DNA from 4 places in the Serratia sp. D1N4 genome. Region 1 is predicted to be linked to each of the others. Evidence: predicted binding sites of a transcription regulator. Region 1 holds the regulator's gene; each other region holds the start of a gene.
What was found. The regulator CRP, encoded in region 1, controls carbon source genes, mostly activating them, when cyclic AMP is high. The targets are predictions, from matches to a motif close to ATGTGANNNNNNTCACAT.
Positions count from the first base shown of each region.

Region 2: msrB (peptide-methionine (R)-S-oxide reductase MsrB) is a predicted target of CRP. The motif match lies at 1,384-1,401, and genes of this name have one in related genera.
Region 3: ompW (outer membrane protein OmpW) is a predicted target of CRP. The motif match lies at 1,107-1,124, and genes of this name have one in related genera.
Region 4: mlc (sugar metabolism global transcriptional regulator Mlc) is a predicted target of CRP. The motif match lies at 1,666-1,683, and genes of this name have one in related genera.

Region 1 is NZ_CM137274.1:4,971,314-4,974,441, forward strand. It holds gene ACX1CU_RS22400 (LysR substrate-binding domain-containing protein) at 1-863, shown strand, start outside; gene ACX1CU_RS22405 (OsmC family protein) at 865-1,272, opposite strand; gene crp (cAMP-activated global transcriptional regulator CRP) at 1,655-2,287, shown strand; gene ACX1CU_RS22415 (YccS/YhfK family putative transporter) at 2,343-3,128, shown strand, end outside.
Region 2 is NZ_CM137274.1:2,478,084-2,481,211, forward strand. It holds gene ACX1CU_RS10770 (D-hexose-6-phosphate mutarotase) at 1-95, opposite strand, end outside; gene gapA (glyceraldehyde-3-phosphate dehydrogenase) at 182-1,177, opposite strand; gene msrB (peptide-methionine (R)-S-oxide reductase MsrB) at 1,525-1,938, shown strand; gene ACX1CU_RS10785 (YeaC family protein) at 2,003-2,275, shown strand; gene pncA (bifunctional nicotinamidase/pyrazinamidase) at 2,406-3,038, opposite strand; gene ansA (asparaginase) at 3,057-3,128, opposite strand, start outside.
Region 3 is NZ_CM137274.1:2,520,976-2,524,103, forward strand. It holds gene ACX1CU_RS10985 (YciC family protein) at 1-521, opposite strand, end outside; gene ACX1CU_RS10990 (YkgJ family cysteine cluster protein) at 554-982, opposite strand; gene ompW (outer membrane protein OmpW) at 1,267-1,908, shown strand; gene trpA (tryptophan synthase subunit alpha) at 2,038-2,844, opposite strand; gene trpB (tryptophan synthase subunit beta) at 2,844-3,128, opposite strand, start outside.
Region 4 is NZ_CM137274.1:2,732,282-2,735,409, reverse strand. It holds gene ACX1CU_RS11940 (MFS transporter) at 1-621, opposite strand, end outside; gene ACX1CU_RS11935 (LysR family transcriptional regulator) at 736-1,635, shown strand; gene mlc (sugar metabolism global transcriptional regulator Mlc) at 1,775-2,992, shown strand.

The DNA.
Region 1 (3,128 bases):
TGATACGCTGCGGCAGTATTCGTGGCGCTGCGCGGGCCTTGGCACAATCTCAACCGGCGGTCAGCCGTGCTATCCAGGAGTTGGAGCAAACGCTAAAAACCCAGTTGATCGTACGCAGCAGCAAGGGGATGACGCTGACCGAAGCCGGTCATACTTTTGCTGTGCGAATGCGATTAGTGATTGAGGAATTACAGCGCGCCACCGAGGAGATCCAACAGCTGAACCAGCATTCGCAGGGTAGCGTGGCGATCGGTTGTTCCTCACTACTGGCCGTGACGGTACTCCCGGAACTGGTCGATCTCTTCAAGGCCTCCGCCCCACAGGCTAATCTGCTGATCCGTGAGGCACAGATCTCCACGCTGTTGCCAGCGTTGCACACAGGCCAATTGGATTTGGCCATCGGCACGGTGATCCCGGACATGCCATTGCAAGATTTGACCTGTACCCCGCTGTTCAAAGCCCCGTTTTGCATTATTGCGCGCCGAGGACACCCTCTGGCACAGGCAACATCACTGGATCAACTGCACGGAGCCAAATGGCTGCTGCCAGAAACCGACATGGGTTATTACCAGCAACTGCAAACGGTGCTCGGTAGCTTTTATCAGCAATTAACCAATAAGCCCATTCGTTCAGATTCGGCGGTATGTGGATTGAATATGGTGTTGGAGGCGGATTATTTGACCATTGTTGCGCGGGCGATGAACACGCCTTTCCATTTGCAGCAAAAACTGGTGACGTTGCCGATCGACAGCCTGCCGCAGGCGCAGTACTGCGTGCTGCACTCACAAAAATCGCCGCTAACCATTACGGCGCGGCGTTTTCTGCATTTATTGAGTAACCACTGCCACCGCTACCGCTGGTAACTCAGGCAACTTCACAGATTTCAAAGCTGTGGGTGACGCTGGCGGCTTTGCTCAGCATCAGCGAGACCGAGCAATACTTTTCGGCAGACAGGTTAACCGCACGCTCAACAATCTTGTCGGTCAGCCCTTTGCCGGTGACGATAAAATGCAGGTTGATATGGGTAAACAGACGCGGTGCTTCTTCACGGCGCTCCGAGGTCAGCTTTACCTCGCAGTCACGGACATCGTTACGGCCCTTCAGCAGAATCGACATCACATCAATGGCGCTACAACCGCCAACCGACATCAACACCATTTCCATCGGACTTGGTGCTTTATCGCCCGCGTTACCGTCCATTAATACCTGATGGCCGGACGCAGACTCGCCCAAGAATGTCAGTCCTTCTACCCACTTAACTCTTGCCTGCATTTTGTACACTCCAGTTAATTTCTCAAAATCAGGGTACGCTTTCGCATAGAAACTGGCAACGGAACCTGATGCTAATCATACTGAAGCGAGACAACACAAGACACCCGCCTCACTCTGTGCTACAAACAGAGCCGCAAGAACTCTTTCCAGGTCACCGATTTCAGGGAAATGTCCGAGGAAAGGACCCTATATTGGTATGTTAACAGAATGTAGCTTGCAGCACTTGGCGCAAGTTAATATGCTAGGGTACAAGCGTATTTCTATAACATGCCTCAAAACCTGTTGATAGCCACTCTATAAAACACCGGGCTATAAGCACGTTTTACAGGGAACTCTGACCCCTGTGATACAAGGCAGCGATAACAACAGAGGATAACAGCGAATGGTTCTCGGCAAACCGCAAACAGACCCGACTCTCGAATGGTTCCTGTCTCATTGCCATATCCACAAATATCCATCAAAGAGTACGCTGATTCACCAAGGTGAAAAGGCCGAAACGCTCTACTACATCGTGAAAGGCTCCGTGGCGGTGCTGATCAAGGATGAAGAAGGCAAAGAGATGATTCTGTCCTACCTTAACCAGGGGGATTTCATCGGCGAGCTTGGATTATTTGAAGAAGGCCAGGAGCGCAGTGCCTGGGTTAGAGCGAAAACAGCCTGTGAAGTGGCTGAAATTTCTTATAAGAAATTCCGCCAGTTGATTCAGGTTAACCCGGATATCCTGATGCGCCTGTCTGCGCAGATGGCAAACCGCCTGCAAATCACCTCAGAGAAAGTGGGTAACCTCGCCTTCCTTGACGTTACCGGCCGCATTGCACAAACCCTGCTGAACCTGGCAAAACAGCCCGACGCCATGACTCACCCGGATGGCATGCAAATCAAGATTACCCGCCAGGAAATTGGTCAAATCGTCGGTTGCTCACGTGAAACCGTCGGTCGTATTCTGAAAATGCTCGAAGATCAAAACCTGATTTCTGCCCACGGCAAAACTATTGTCGTTTACGGCACGCGTTAATTATTGAAGAAACGGCGTAGCGATACGCCGTTTTTTTTAACTTCCCCCATTCATCATGTGGCGGCGCCTGATCTACCACCCGGAAGTCAACTATGCACTGCGGCAAACGCTGGTGCTGTGCCTGCCGGTGGTTTTCTTCCTGCTGATGGGCAACCTGCAACTCGGCCTGCTGTTCTCTCTGGTGCCTGCCTGCTGTAACATCGCCGGGTTGGACACGCCGCACAAACGCTTTTTCAAACGTCTGGCCGTTGGCGGTTCCCTGTTTGCTCTCAGCAGTTTGCTGCTGCAACAGGCGCTGCTGTGGCATATCCCGTTACCCTTACTGATGCTGGCGATGGCGCTGTTGCTGGGCGTCAGCGGTGAAATCAGCCCGCTGCACGCACGTCTGCTGCCCGCCGCGCTGGTCGCTGCCATCTTTTCTCTCAGCATGGCCGGACACGTGCCGATCTGGTATGCACCGCTGCTGTATCTGGTCGGCACCGCCTGGTACGGGCTGTTCACCTGGTTCTGGTTCAAACTGTGGAAAGAGCAACCGATGCGCGAATCCCTGAGCCAGCTCTATATCCAGTTGGCAGACTATTTCGAAGCCAAATATTCGCTGCTGACCCAGCACATCGATCCAGAAACCGCACTACCGCCGCTGCTGCAACGCCAGCAGAAAGTCATGGATCTGATCAGCCTGTTATATCAGCAGTTAAACTTCCTGCCCCATGCCAATAACCAAGAGCAAAAACGCCTGCAACGCACTTTCCAGGTGGCACTCGATCTGCAGGAACACATTACCGTCAGCCTGCATCAGCCAGAAGAAGTGCAAAAACTGGTGGAGCAGAGCCAGGCCGAA
Region 2 (3,128 bases), 2.5 Mb from region 1:
GTAACTACCACGACCGGCAATTCATCCAACTGTCGCTGGCTGATAAAGGGGGTGATTTGTTCGGTAACGGGTAGGGTGAAGATTTTTTCGTACACGTAAATTGCCTTCTTTTCGCCGCAAAAAACCAGTAAAAAGGGCGACAATAATGTCGCCCTCGTCATCAACTGCACATCATGCCATATTATTTGGAGATGTGAGAGATCAGGTCCAGCACTTTGTTAGAGTAACCCGTTTCGTTGTCGTACCAAGAAACCAGTTTCACAAAGGTGTCGCTCAACGCGATACCGGCTTTCGCATCGAATACGGAAGTCAGTTTCTCGCCGTTGAAATCGGTAGAAACCACTTCGTCTTCGGTATAGCCCAGCACGCCTTTCAGCTCGCCTTCAGAAGCGGCTTTGATAGCAGCACAGATTTCTTTGTAAGAAGCTGGTTTTGCCAGACGAGCAGTCAGGTCAACCACAGACACGTTCGGAGTAGGAACGCGGAACGCCATACCGGTCAGTTTGCCGTTCAGTTCTGGGATGACTTTACCTACAGCTTTAGCCGCACCGGTAGAAGAAGGGATGATGTTCTGGGCTGCGCCGCGGCCGCCGCGCCAGTCTTTATGAGACGGGCCATCAACGGTTTTCTGAGTTGCGGTAGTAGCATGAACAGTGGTCATCAGTGCTTCAACGATACCGAACTTGTCGTTGATCACTTTAGCCAGTGGTGCCAGGCAGTTGGTGGTGCAAGAAGCGTTAGAAACGATCTCTTGGCCAGCGTAAGATTTATGGTTGACGCCCATAACGAACATCGGGGTGTCATCTTTGGATGGGCCAGTCAGAACCACTTTCTTAGCGCCTGCAGTAATGTGTTTACGTGCAGTTTCGTCAGTCAGGAACAGACCAGTCGCTTCAGCAACGACGTCAACGTTGACTTCGTTCCACTTCAGGTTAGCCGGATCTCTTTCTGAGGTACAACGGATGGTTTTACCGTTAACAACCAAGTGGCCGTCTTTAACTTCTACAGTACCGTTGAAACGGCCATGGGTAGAGTCGTACTTCAGCATGTAAGCCATGTACTCTGCGTCTAACAGATCGTTGATTGCAACGATTTCGATGTCAGAACGTTCCTGAGCAGCACGGAAAACAATGCGACCGATACGGCCAAAACCGTTGATACCTACTTTGATAGTCATATATTCCACCAGCTATTTGTTAGTGAATAAAAGGTTGGTTGTAAAATTACAAAAACCTTACCAAGCGTCAAGCGGAATCGTGTCAATTCTTGCGGCAAATCAAACCACAGAGCCGGTTTTGCACGCTTATTGCACATTCCATTCACGTTTGTCCTCACAAGGATATGGGGGCAAACTGCTAAGTATAAAGTCCGTACGTGCAAGATATGTGATCTTGATCACATATGGCTGCGGCGTAACCTTTATGCCGTACAGTTTAGGCCAAAAAGGCCTGCAGCGGTGTTAATTTTTTGTTATTATTACTCATTGTTTTCGTTGATATTATCCACATTCCGGGAATCGCACAAATGGCTAAAGAGACAACCCCTAACCAACCAGCCACGGAACTGAATGAAATCCAACGCTATGTGACACAGGAGCGTGGCACAGAAGCACCGTATTCCGGCAAGTTGCTGCACAACCAGCGTGAAGGGGTATACCATTGCCTGTGCTGTAATGCACCGCTGTTCTACTCCGATAGCAAATATGATTCTGGCTGCGGATGGCCCAGCTTCTACCAACCGGTTTCTGATGATGCGATTCTTTATCTTGATGATAACTCGCATAATATGCATCGGGTCGAGATCCGCTGCGGTCATTGTGATGCACATCTGGGGCATGTATTCCCCGACGGCCCGCAGCCAACGGGTGAACGTTACTGCGTTAACTCAGCGTCCTTGAGTTTCACCGATGGTGAGAATGGTGAGAAAACGGCGGGTTAAGTAGTAAATTGATCAACAAAATCGATTCAGCTAATTATTCATCTTTGAGTGAGGAAACGCATTGATGGAAGTGAAAGATCTGATTTCGGCCATGACGCCAGAAATTTACCAGCGGTTGATGCAGGCGGTGGAGTTGGGTAAATGGCCAGACGGCGTCGCCCTAACGCCGGAACAGAAAGAGAATAGCCTGCAAGCAGTAATGTTATGGCAGTCGATGCACAATGCCGATCCGCAACATATGAGCATTGGTACCGATGGGCAGATTGTGATGAAAAGCAAACAGGAACTGAAACAGCAGTTCGCTGCCGAGCCCCTGATCAAACTGAAACCGCAATAACTTCTCAAGTAGGGCGATGCTGGCATCGCCCTGGCTGCTTTACTTTTTAGCGTAATGAAATTTCAGTTAACGTCTGGGCCAGATGGTGATTATTGTCGGCACCGTAATTCCCAGAATATCGCCCGCTCAATCAGCGCTGAATAAACTGTGACAGTGTCACTAATTGTGCGCCAGCCTGCTGCATTTCTAGCAGTGCCTGTTTGCTATCTTCCGGTTGCAAATTGACGCCGCGGCATCCTTCCGTGATCACCATGGTTTGGTAGCCCAGATACAAGGCATCCAGCACGCTGAATTTCACACAATAGTCCGTCGCCAAGCCCATCACGGCAAGATGGGTGATCCCCTGAGATTTCAGCCAGCTATCGAGAGCTGTTTGCGTGCGGTGGCCGTTATCAAAAAACGCGCTGTAGCTGTCGATGTCCGGGTTTTCACCTTTACGAAACACGGCAGTCAGCGCTTGCTGCCGGAGTTGCGGATGAAATGCGGCTCCTTGGGTGCCTTGAACGCAGTGTACCGGCCACCAGACTTGCGGCAATCCTTCTAGCTCGCCAAGCGTGCCGACGGTGGCATGAGAATTTACCGCAAAGCTGCGATGATTGGCCGGGTGCCAATCCTGGCTGGCAATCACTAGTTCATGCCGAGCTAAACAGGCTTCGATGGCCTGATTGGCAATGGCGATGGTTTGATCGCCTTCGGCAACGGCCAGTGCGCCGCCGGGGCAAAAATCGGTTTGCAAATCAATCAACAGCAGGGCAGTTTTCATTTCAACTCCGAGATGGGGTTAGCCCGCAGCACTCAGTTCACCACGTAGGTCCTGTTGCATCTGGCTGCGGATATCTTCTGGCGTCAGCGG
Region 3 (3,128 bases), 2.5 Mb from region 1:
CCTTTGTTGTCAGCAAGCGAAATCACCGGTGCCAGCGAGAATGATATCGCCAAGATTACGCCGGGCACGATGAACAGCGTTAAACCGAGCTGGATCAGCAGGGTGCAGACAAACAGCAGCAACAGCAAACGCGGCAGTTGCGGCGCAGAGATGCCGATAGCGCGCAGTGCACTGGTGCGCGCACCTTGAGAAATCAAGCGGATCAGTGTCAACATCCCACCCACCAGCAATACGTTACCTACCAAGGCAGAAAACGTCGCGGCAGCAGAGACTTTTAACAACACCATTTGTTGCTCTGGTGTCATTTGCTGAATGATTTCCTGAATTCCCATACCGGCGGTCGAGGTAAAATCACTTTCCGTCGCACTCAAAAGTTTCAACTGCTCAACATCAGGGCTGAAAGCCTGATTGAGCAGCACCGAAATGAGCCCGGTCAACAGAGCCAGCAAGAGGATGCTGGCCAATTGATTACGGAAAAAGTTAAAACTGTCACGGTACAACGTGTTGGCCGTGATAGGCATGCAGACTCCTTGGCGTCGAGAACAGAGATAAATCAGTGGGTAATTGTACCTTGTTCCGTGCCGCTGTGGCACCCCGTGAGTTGCACAGCGCCTATTTCTTCGGCGATTAGCCTATTCGGTACCAGTAATAGCAGCGGCGGCAGGTTATAACCTGCACGGGCGCGATCGCAGGCCTCATTATGCAAGCCATTGTTCCCAGACTGCTCGAACTCCCTGCACGGGCTTGGTCGGTTAAGGTAGATCGAACAGAAGACAGCCTGACCGATTTCACCTTGCAGCGCTTTACAGCGTGGGGATCGGCTATTGGTGCCCTGCATACAGCGCAGGAAAGGGGGTAATGGCTCGGTAACCAATAGAGGAACGGTGCCGCCGCCGTCTTCCGCTTCGGCCCAATAGAATGACACTCGAAAATAGCCGCAGCATGCGCCGCAGCTGACACAGGGATTTTGAATTTCGCTCATCTTGATTGCTCACTGATTCCTTGCGGGCACGAACCAAAACCAACATGAATGACGAAACTACTCAGCAACCATTTCTTTAGCAACTGAAATTTAAGTGCGTATCATTTTTGCAACAAGCGGCCTTTTTTGATTTAGATCAATTCTTGATTTATTAGTGGCTTAGATATCCTTGTTTTTGGTATGAATTTAAATTTTTACACATAAGATGTGATCTCGATTGGATCATAAATACCCGTTAATAGGTATATTCGTCGAGACTGTAAACCACACAAATGGAATGGATAATGAAAAAGACAACTCTGGTGGTATTGGCGGCTATGATGGCGCCCATGTTGGCAAGTGCGCATCAGGCAGGTGATTTCTTGTTCCGTGCGGGCACCGCAACCGTGCGTCCAAACGCGGGCTCGGATAATGTTCTTGGTCAGGGATCGTTTGGTGCCAACAATAATACTCAGTTGGGCCTGACCTTCGGTTATATGGTCACGGACAATATTGGTGTTGAACTGTTGGCAGCAACGCCGTTCAGCCACAAAGTGTCCCTGAAAGGCAGCGCTGTAAACGGCGATATCGCTACCATTAAACATCTGCCACCGACGCTGATGGCACAGTACTATTTTGGTGACAAGCAGGACAAACTGCGCCCTTATCTGGGTCTTGGCCTTAACTACACCATGTTCTTTGATGAAAAATTCAATGACTATGGTAAGAGTGCTGGGTTGAGCAATCTGGATCTGAAAAACTCTTGGGGCGTAGCGGGCCAGGCTGGTCTGGATTACAACCTGGATAAGAACTGGATGTTGAACATGTCGGTGTGGTGGATGAATATCGAAACTCAAGTCCGCTTTGACGCTGGTGATCAACATCAAAATATTGATACGCGTCTGGATCCGATCGTATTTATGTTCGGGGCGGGTTACCGTTTCTGATGTAGTTTTGCAGAGGAGGCACCGCCTGGTGCCTCCCCTTGTAGTATTTGATTCGCCTATCGTTTTTACAAACCTACTCTGAACGCACCTGTTACCGGGCACAACTGTTGCACCCGGTGAATGAGGGGATCAGGCGAGGGTAGCCGCTTTCATTTCACGAACAAATTTACCCAACTTGGCCAGCATCTCTGCGGGTTGTGTCTGGTTTTGTTCGATGATTTTGACAATCGCCGAACCGGAGATCGCCCCGGCAGCGCCAGATTGCAGCGCATCTTTTACCTGCGAAGGTTCAGAAATACCAAAGCCCTGCAACGGCGGTGCCGCATGGTATTCCCGTAGTTTGTTCACCAGATGATGCAGCGGTAATTGCGCCCGGCTTTCCGTGCCGGTGACCCCAGCGCGTGACAGCAGATAGGTATAACCGCGGCCATGAGAAGAGATCTCACGCAGCAGATCGTCGTCGGCATTCGGCGGGCAGATAAAGATCGGCGCGATGCCGTGGCGCGTTGCCGCCGCGCGGAACGGTGCCGACTCTTCGAACGGTACGTCGGCGATCAGCACTGAGTCCACGCCAACCTCTGCGCAACGCTGATAAAAGACGTCGATGCCTTTGTGAAACACCAGATTGGCATACATCAGCAGGCCGATGGGAATGGTCGGGTGTTTCTGGCGGATTGCCGCCAACATTTCGAAACAGTGGGTTGGCGTTACGCCAGAGGCGAAAGCGCGCAGGGCAGCACCTTGGATGGTAGGGCCATCCGCCAATGGATCGGAGAACGGGATCCCCAGTTCCAACGCATCGGCACCGTTTTCCACCAGAGTATCGATGATTTGCAGCGACAACGTTGGGTTAGGATCGCCCAGGGTGACAAATGGCACGAACGCGCCTTCTCTGTTGCCTTCCAGGCGTTTAAACAGCTGCTGGTAACGTTCCATCAGATTTCTCCCCGAGCTTTCAGAATATCGTGAACGGTAAATATGTCTTTGTCGCCGCGGCCGGACAGGTTAACCACCAGAATTTGTTCTTTCTCTGGCGTTTCACGAATCATTTTCAGCGCATAGGCCAAGGCGTGGGAAGACTCCAACGCCGGGATAATGCCTTCGTGGCGCGACAGCTCTTTGAAGGCTTCCAGCGCCTCATCATCGGTAATCGACACATATTCTGCGCGGCCGATGCTGTTCAGATACGCGTGCTGTGGCCCGACGGAAGGGAAGTCCAG
Region 4 (3,128 bases), 2.2 Mb from region 1:
CGCGAACAGCCCAATGACCGCCAACGCAATTCGCCATGAGAAGAAATCGGTCAGCACCCCGGTCACTAAACGCCCGCTCATCCCGCCAATGGAGTTACCACTGATGTACAGCCCCATTGAAAAGGCGACAAAGCTGGGGTGAATCTCCTCACTCAGATAGGTCATGCCAACTGCGGCTACGCCACTCAGTGAAAGGCCAATCAGGGCGCGCATGATTAGAATACTGTGCCAACTGGTCATGAACGCGCAAATTAGCGTACAGATCGCCGCCAGTAACAAGGCCACTACCATCACCGGTTTGCGGCCAACGGCATCGGACAGTGGGCCGGTGAACATCAGGCCGATAGCCAATAGTCCGGTCGAAAAGGAAAGCGAAAGGCTGCTTTCGGCGGGGGAGATGCCAAAGTCCTGCGAAAGTACCGGCAAGATCGGTTGCACACAGTACAACAAGGCAAAAGTGGCCAATCCGGCAGAAAACAGTGCCAAGGTGACGCGCGTAAATTGCGAGGTGCCACGTTCAATAAAGGGGTGTTTATTCAGCGTTGAGCGCCTGGCTTTGGGCACTTCATCGGGGGGCAGCGCTTGCGATGTGGTGGCCGCAGAACGCACAGGGGTTGTCACAGCATTTCCTTACCGGGTTCGGAAGAACAAAAACACGTCTTGATTCACAAAATGATAGGGAGAGGGCAGTTTTTTGTCTAATATATTAATCATTGTAATTGAGACTTTAAAAATATGAATATCGAACTCAGACACCTGCGCTATTTTGTCGCCGTTGCAGAGGAATTGCACTTTGGCCGCGCGGCGGAGCGGCTGCGCATGTCCCAGCCACCGCTGAGCCAGCAGATCCAGGCGCTGGAAGAGATGGTCGGCGCACGCTTGTTGGCGCGTAATAACCGCAACGTCGGGCTGACTCAGGCCGGAGAGATGTTTCTCAAGGAGGCCTATCAGGTACTCGATCAGGTTAATCGTGCGGCGGAAAGGGCAGCTCGGCTTGAGCGCGGTGAGATCGGCGAGTTGACGATCGGCTTTACCTCTTCAGCGCCGTTTATCAGCGTGGTGTCACGCAGCCTGCGGGCGTTCCGTCAGTTGTCGCCGAATGTGCATATCAAAATGCGTGAGATCAATACTAAACAGCAGCTTGAGCCTTTGTTGAACGGTGCGTTGGATCTGGGGGTGATGCGCAACACCCGTTTGCCGGATGCGCTTCAGCATCAGTTGCTGCTGCGCGAACCGTTGTTGGCGGTGGTGCCGAATGGTCATCCGCTCACTCATGTGGCGCCTGGCAAGTTGCGTTTCACCGATCTGGCGCAGGAACCGTTTGTCTTCTTTTCCCGTGAGGTCGGTACGGCGCTGTACGACGAAATTCTGGCGCTGTTGGCCAATGCCGGAGTTGCTCCTTACATTACTCAGGAAGTGGGCGAGGCAATGACGATTATCGGTCTGGTAGCCGCTGGGTTAGGGATTTCTATCCTGCCGACGTCATTTGGCCGGGTTAAAATTGATGGCGTCACCTATCTGCCGCTGGCTGAACCGGAGGCGATGACCGAAGTCTGGCTGGTACATCATCGTAACCGCCCAGTCACGGTTGCGGCCCAAACCTTGATGGAGCTAATGCTGAATCTGTACAAATAAGACGCGCTTCCAGGCTAAATGTCGGTGAATTTGTGCTGTTAATCACATAACGAATCAAATAGTTGACGCTGTATTCCAAAAGCCCCACCATAGCCCTTAGTCTTTATTTAGAAGCGCGAAAAATAGTAGGAGCAGGTTTGTGATTGCGGATGGGCAGCCTGGGCATATTGATCAAATCAAGCAAACTAATGCAGGGGCAGTTTACCGGCTGATTGATCGGCTGGGGCCTATTTCGCGCATCGAATTATCCAAACGCGCCCAGCTTGCGCCTGCCAGTATCACCAAGATTGTGCGTGAGCTGCTTGAAGCGCATTTGGTTAAAGAAACCGAATATCAGGAAATCGGCAGCCGTGGCCGCCCTGCGGTCGGGTTGGTGTTGGACACCGAAGCCTGGCATTACCTTTCTGCTCGTATCAGCCGTGGAACCATTACGCTGGCGCTGCGCGATCTCAGCAGCAAAATGGTGGTAGAAGAACTGCTGCCGCTCGATGCTGAACACCCCGACCCCTTACTGCAACGCATTGTGGGTGAAATAGACCGCTTTTTCATTCGCCATCAAAGCAAACTGGAACGTTTAACGGCGATCGCCATCACCTTGCCCGGCATGATCGATACCGCGTCTGGCGTTGTTCACCGCATGCCGTTCTACGATGTGCAAGAAATGGCGCTCGGCCCGGCGTTAGCAACGCTCACTGGGCTGCCGGTCTACCTGCAACACGATATCTGTGCCTGGACCATGGCCGAGGCGCTGTACGGTGCTTCGCGCGGTAGCATGAATGTGATTCAGGTGGTAATTGATCATAACGTCGGTGCTGGGGTGATCACCAATGGCCGTGTGCTGCATGCCGGTAGCCGCAGCGTAGTGGAAATTGGCCATACCCAGGTCGATCCTTACGGTAAACGCTGCTACTGCGGTAATCACGGTTGCCTGGAAACGGTAGCCAGTATTGAAAACATGCTGGAAATCGCCCAACAGCGCTTGGGGGGCTCAATGACGTCATTGCTGCATGGCGCGCCCCTGACCGTCGAATCCCTGTGCGATGCGGCTCTGGCTGGGGATCAATTAGCCAAAGATATCATTCTCGGCGTTGGGCATAGCGTCGGGCGCATTGTGGCGATCATGGTCAATCTGTTTAATCCAGAAAAAATCCTGGTGGGTTCGCCGCTAAATCGAGCCGCTGAGATCCTTCATCCGGCGATTGCTTCCTGTATCCGACAGCAATCTTTGCCAGCATACAGTGAGCATGTGCAGGTTGAATCCACACAGTTTTTCAATAAAGGCACCATGCCGGGTGCTGCGCTGGTGAAAGATGCGCTATACAACGGTTCGCTGCTGGTGAAACTGTTACAGGGCTAATGTAAATTCCTCCTATCAGAATTTCTTAATGTTTACCGCAAAAATATTGAGCTACCTCAAGCCCCTGTAAGTTCGCATCCCCTAGACTTTTCCCTGTCAGGCTACTCGCGCCGCGATCGGCGGCGATCCTTTTGTT